2 regions of the Tatumella sp. UCD-D_suzukii genome follow, and region 1 is predicted to be linked to the other one. Evidence: predicted binding sites of a transcription regulator. Region 1 holds the regulator's gene; the other holds the start of a gene.
What was found. The regulator CRP, encoded in region 1, controls carbon source genes, mostly activating them, when cyclic AMP is high. The targets are predictions, from matches to a motif close to ATGTGANNNNNNTCACAT.

Region 1 (3,427 bases):
CTGGAGTGGATTCAAAAACTGGTCCGGGATACCCGCGAACGTAGCCATTCCCGGGAAGCGGTGATGGACTCAGTGGTTCGCTCCATGGATGATTATGTTAACTACATAACACCGCAATTCTCCCGTACCCATATCAATTTTCAGCGGGTTCCGACCGTCGATACCTCTAACCCATTTGCTGCCAAAACCATCCCTTCATTAGATGAAAGTTTTGTGGTAATTCATTTCCGGGGACTGGAAGCCATTAACTTCCCCTACCTGCTGGCGATGATTCAGGGGTCTTTTATTTCGCACATTAATACACTGGTCGTGCCGGGCGGAAAAATGGGGCTGGCAATGGAGTTAATCATGACACCACTGGTGAAGCGGTTAATGGAAGAAAAGCAGTTTCAGTAGACCGTATTGAGTGCCATGATGGCACTCAATAGGCTTTCAAAGGCTTATCACCTCAAAGCTATGCGTAATTTCCACACCTTTCCCCAGCATCAGTGCCACTGAGCAATACTTATCAGCAGACAATGTGACAGCTCGTTCAACCACAGCATCCGTCAGACTGCGCCCCGTGACGACAAAATGCAGATTAATATGCGTAAACAAACGAGGTGCCTCTTCCCGGCGCTCAGAGGTCAGTTTAACTTCACAGTCCACCACATCCTGACGCCCCTTTTGCAGGATTGAAACCACATCGATGGCGCTGCAACTTCCGGTGGCCATCAGCACCATTTCCATCGGGCTTGGCGCTTTATCGCCCGAGTTTCCATCCATTAATACCTGATGTCCGGAAGCCGATTCTCCGATAAAGCTGAGTCCCTCAACCCATTTTACGCGTGCCTGCATTATGCTTACTCTCTGCTCTGAAAAAACAGGTTTCAGATTACTCCTTCAAAGGATAAACAGCAATCTGCTGGCATTCGTTACAGTCTGAACATACAACAGGAGACAGTTGCGCCAGTGTGTGCTACAAACAAAGAGTGAGACATTTTTTTATCAGATTACAATTATGGTGAAACGGTAGAAAGCTCCGGAACAAAATCTGCTTTTCTGCGGTAATTGCCAATAAAAATACCCTATGACTTCCTTGCCTGGCAGGAGCTTACCCCTGTATTTCCGGCACGATTACAACAGAGGATAAAAGAGAATGGTTCTCGGTAAACCACAAACAGACCCTACACTCGAATGGTTCCTGTCCCATTGTCATATTCATAAGTATCCTTCCAAAAGTACCCTTATCCACCAGGGTGAGAAAGCAGAAACCCTGTACTATATTGTGAAAGGCTCCGTGGCTGTTTTAATTAAAGATGAAGAAGGAAAAGAGATGATCCTTTCTTATCTTAACCAGGGAGATTTCATCGGTGAACTGGGACTTTTTGAAGAAGATCAGGAACGCAGCGCCTGGGTACGTGCCAAAGTGGCATGTGAGGTTGCTGAAATCTCTTATAAAAAATTCCGACAACTCATTCAGGTGAACCCCGAAATTCTGATGCGTTTATCTTCACAGATGGCGCGCCGGTTACAGGTAACGTCCGAAAAAGTCGGTAATCTGGCATTCCTTGATGTCACAGGCCGTATTGCCCAGACATTGCTGAATTTAGCACGTCAGCCTGATGCTATGACCCATCCGGACGGGATGCAGATTAAAATTACCCGCCAGGAAATAGGACAAATTGTCGGCTGTTCACGGGAGACCGTCGGACGAATTCTTAAAATGCTGGAAGATCAGAATCTGATTTCTGCTCACGGCAAGACGATCGTCGTCTACGGGACCCGTTAACTTCCCATCCACACGGTAGCCTGCCGCTACCGTGTTCTGTTTTACTTTTTATCAGCGATTGTATTCGATGTGGCGCCGACTGATTTATCACCCCGAAGTTAACTATGCATTGCGCCAGACACTGGTCGTTTTCCTGCCTGTTCTGATTGGCGGGCTAACAGGCAACCTGCAGAAAGGTTTGCTGTTTTCCCTTATCCCTGCCTGCTGTAATATCGCCGGACTGGATACCCCACACCGCCGTTTCTTTGAGCGAATCGTCCTCGGAGGAATGCTGTTTGCCTTCAGCAGTTTCCTGTTGCAGTGGTTATTACTGCGACATGTTCCGCTACCCTTTATCGTTTTTACCCTGCCCTTATTGATTGGCGTGTGCGGAGAGATAAGCCCCCTGTATGGCCGGCTGTTACCCGGTGCGCTTATCGCCATGACCTTCACACTCAGCCTGACAGGGCGGATGCCTCTCTGGGGGCCACCGTTACTGTATGGCGGCGGAACCCTTTGGTACGGGCTTTTTAACTGGTTCTGGTTCAGATTGTCGAAAGATCAGCCCCTGCGCGAAACGCTCAGTCTGCTCTATCGGGCGCTGGCCAGCTATTGCGAAGATAAATATCACCTGCTGACCACAACAGACCCGACAGACACGGAAAAATCGTTGCCTGCGCTGTTAAACCGGCAGCAAAAAATCGTCGACCTGATCACTACCGCCTACCAGCAGATCCATATGTTGTCTGCCGACAAAAACAGCCGCGAGAAATATCTGATCCGCACCTTTATCATGGCTGAAGATTTACAGGAACATATTTCCGTCACGCTGGGTGAAACGGACGATGTGCGCACATTGATCCAAAAAAGTGGTTCTGCCGCGATCATTAAACAAAACGCCGATGAAATTTGTACGCAGCTGAGGAGTACCGCAGATAATATTCTTTATCATCAAATTCCCGGACATTTTTCAATGGCAGGATCACTGGCAGACTTGCAAAATATTGCCCGTGAACACCCGGATAATCCGGTGGGGTCTTTCTTCGGATATCACTTCTCTAAAATTGCAAAAGTACTGCAGTCACGGGCTCCGCTTTACCGCCGTGATGTAATGGCTGACAGTAAACGCCGGTTACCTTTCCTGAGTGCATTACGCAGTTATCTGTCATTAAAATCGACGGCATTACGCACAGCCGGTCGCTTTTCGGTAATGCTTCTGGTGGCCAGTACCCTTGCGCTGTCGCTGAACATGCCCAAGCCTTATTGGGTACTGATGACCATTATTCTGGTCAGCCAGAACAGTTATAACGCTACCCGTGTGAGGATACAGCACCGGGCCTTAGGGACGTTTGCCGGGCTGATTATTGCCGCGCTTTCCTTACAGCTCGCCACACCGGAACCCGCCATTTTACTGACTATGCTGCTGCTTACCCTGTTCAGCAACCTGTTCTCACGGCAATACTACGGCTGGGCCACTATCGGTACTACCGTGACCGCAGTGTATAGCCTGCAATTGCTCGCACTGAACGGTGCACACTTTCTGGTACCGCGCCTGCTGGATACCCTGCTCGGTTGCCTGATTTCTTTCGCCGGCATGCTGTGGTTATGGCCACAATGGCAGAGTGCCTTACTGAGGCAAAATGCTCAGGATGTCCTGTCCACCTATCAGAAAGCGCT
Region 2 (3,427 bases), on a different contig from region 1:
GACAGCTTCCTGTTCCACTACAACTTCCCTCCATATTCTGTCGGTGAGACCGGAATGGTTGGTTCGCCTAAGCGTCGTGAAATCGGTCACGGTCGTCTGGCGAAACGTGGTGTGCTGGCAGTCATGCCAAAACAGGATGCGTTCCCGTACACCGTTCGTGTTGTTTCTGAAATCACAGAATCAAACGGCTCATCTTCAATGGCTTCTGTCTGTGGTGCTTCTCTGGCGCTGATGGATGCCGGTGTTCCTATCAAAGCTGCCGTTGCCGGTATTGCGATGGGTCTGGTAAAAGAAGGTGATCGTTACGTGGTACTGTCCGATATTCTGGGCGATGAAGATCACCTGGGCGATATGGACTTTAAAGTTGCCGGTAGCCGTGAGGGTGTCACTGCCCTGCAGATGGATATCAAGATTGAAGGTATCACTCGCGAAATTATGCAGGTTGCACTGAACCAGGCTAAGGGTGCGCGTCTGCACATCCTGGGCACCATGGAACAGGCTATCAGCACCGCACGTGTTGAAATTTCTGAATTCGCACCGCGTATTCACACTATCCGTATTAACCCGGATAAGATCAAAGACGTCATCGGTAAAGGTGGCTCTGTGATCCGTGCCCTGACCGAAGAAACCGGCACCACCATCGAAATCGAAGATGATGGTACCGTGAAAATCGCTGCAACCGACGGTGACAAAGCGAAAGAAGCCATTCGCCGTATCGAAGAAATCACCGCAGAAATCGAAGTGGGTCGTATCTATAACGGTAAAGTGACCCGTATCGTTGATTTCGGTGCTTTCGTTGCGATCGGTGGCGGTAAAGAAGGTCTGGTACATATTTCTCAGATCGCTGATAAGCGTGTAGAGAAAGTGACAGACTATCTGCAGATGGGTCAGGAAGTACCGGTTAAGGTACTGGAAGTCGACCGTCAGGGTCGTGTCCGCCTGAGCATCAAAGAAGCGGTTGAAAAGCCGCAGGCAGAAGAAAATACCGCGGCGAACCCGGCTGACGCTGGTTAATCGTCCGATGATTATCCTTCCCTCTGAGTATTCAGGGGGAAGGATTTATGTTATCGCGAGGGCAGGATTCCTTTGCACGGCAGGCGGATGAAAGGATATTCATCCTAATGTTTGTATTCGGGAGTGGGATAATGAAGCCTTATTTGCGTTGGGGTTTTGTTGCAGCAGCTTTAGTGCTTGCAGGATGCAGCAGCTCTGACAACTGGCGTCAGAATGAAGTTCTTGCTGTCCCTTTGCAACCCACATTGCAACAGGAAGTGATTCTGGCAAGGATGGAACAAATACTTGCCACTGGTGCCCTTACAGATGATGAACGCGCACAGCTTTTATATGAGCGCGGAGTGTTGTATGATAGTCTTGGTTTGCGGGCACTTGCACGGAACGATTTTTCCCATGCATTGTCTATAAGACCAGATATGCCGGAAGTGTTTAACTATCTTGGCATATATTTAACCGAGGCAGGTAATTTTGATTCTGCCTATGAAGCGTTTGATTCTGTACTAGAGCTTGATCCAACTTACAATTATGCGCATTTAAACCGAGGTATCGCCCTCTACTACGGTGGACGATACAAGTTAGCGCAAGATGATCTGCTGGCGTTTTATCAAGACGATCCTAATGATCCGTTTCGTGCGCTTTGGCTCTATCTCGCAGAACGTGAGATTGATGCGAAAAAAGCGAAAGTCGCGCTCAGACAGCGTTATGACTCTGCGAATAAAGATCAATGGGGATGGAATATTGTCGAGTTCTACCTGGGCGATATCAGTGAGAAAACACTGATGCAACGACTACAGGCAGATGCAACGGATAACACCTCGCTCGCTGAACATCTCAGTGAAACCAACTTCTATTTAGGTAAGTACTACCTAAGTCTGGGGGAGAAGGACAACGCAGAAGCGTTGTTCAAACTGGCGGTTGCCAACAACGTGAATAACTTTGTTGAACACCGATACGCATTGTTGGAACTGGCAGAACTCGGCCAGGCACAAGACGACTTATCAGAATCTGACCAGCAATAGCTGACGAAAATTGACACCCTTTTTTTTTTCCTGTCATCCTTCGGGGTGAGGGGTGTTTTATTCGTCAAAAACTTCTAATTTGAGCCGGTTCACACTTTTCAATGAAAATAACTGAAAGTTTTCATGACGAGTTATGTAGACTGGCCGCCGTAATCTAAGAGGCACGTGTACTACATGACTGATATTCAAACCACTTTTTCCGATCTGGGCCTTAACGAATCCATCCTGTCTGCGCTGAATGACATGGGATACGTTAAACCATCACCAATCCAGGCTGCCTGTATTCCACACCTGCTGGCAGGTCGTGATGTCCTGGGTATGGCTCAGACCGGTAGTGGTAAAACAGCGGCATTTTCTCTGCCATTGCTGAACAACATTGATCCTGCCCTGAAAGCACCTCAGATCCTGGTGCTGGCGCCAACGCGTGAGCTGGCGGTACAGGTAGGCGAAGCCTGTAATGAATTCTCTAAACACATGCGCGGTGTAAACGTCCTGGCCCTGTACGGTGGTCAGCGTTACGACGTCCAGCTGCGCGCTCTGCGTCAGGGACCACAGATTGTTGTGGGTACACCTGGCCGTCTGCTGGATCACCTGAAACGCGGTACCCTGGATCTGTCCAACCTGCGTGGTCTGGTACTGGATGAAGCTGACGAAATGCTGCGCATGGGCTTTATCGAAGACGTAGAAACTATTATGGCCCAGATCCCTGAAGGCCATCAGACTGCGCTGTTCTCGGCGACTATGCCTGAAGCTATTCGTCGCATCACCCGTCGCTTTATGAAAGATCCGCAGGAAGTGCGTATCCAGTCAAGCGTGACTACGCGTCCTGACATCAGCCAGTCTTACTGGACTGCTTATGGCCGTAAGAGTGATGCGCTGGTGCGTTTCCTGGAAGCTGAAGATTTTGATGCTGCAATCATCTTCGTTCGTACCAAAAATGCAACGCTGGAAGTGGCTGAAACGCTGGAGCGTAACGGCTACAGCAGTGCTGCCCTGAACGGTGACATGAACCAGTCACTGCGTGAGCAGACTCTGGAGCGCCTGAAAGATGGTCGCCTGGATATCCTGATTGCAACCGATGTTGCTGCACGTGGTCTGGATGTTGAACGTATCAGCCTGGTCGTGAACTACGACATCCCGCTGGATGCTGAATCTTACGTTCACCGTATCGGCCGTACCGGTCGTGCGGGTCGTGCGGGTCGCGCTCTTCTGTTCGTAGAGAACCGTGAGCGTCGTCTGCTGCGTAACATTGAACGCACCATGAAGCTGACTATCCCTGAGGTAGAACTGCCGAATGCGGAACTGCTGAGTACCCGTCGTCAGGCGAAATTTGCTGAACGTGTTCAGCAGCAGCTGGAAAGCAGCGATCTGGATCAGTACCGTGCACTGCTGGA

Region 2: a site for CRP is predicted at 2,111-2,128, ahead of yrbN (protein YrbN). Genes of this name have one in related genera too.

The regions. Positions count from the first base shown of each region.
Region 1 is NZ_JFJX01000007.1:16,183-19,609, forward strand. It holds gene CG67_RS02850 (phosphoribulokinase) at 1-396, shown strand, start outside; gene CG67_RS02855 (OsmC family protein) at 433-837, opposite strand; gene crp (cAMP-activated global transcriptional regulator CRP) at 1,139-1,771, shown strand; gene CG67_RS02865 (YccS/YhfK family putative transporter) at 1,839-3,427, shown strand, end outside.
Region 2 is NZ_JFJX01000067.1:112,794-116,220, forward strand. It holds gene pnp (polyribonucleotide nucleotidyltransferase) at 1-1,014, shown strand, start outside; gene nlpI (lipoprotein NlpI) at 1,146-2,033, shown strand; gene yrbN (protein YrbN) at 2,135-2,191, shown strand; gene CG67_RS15650 (DEAD/DEAH family ATP-dependent RNA helicase) at 2,208-3,427, shown strand, end outside.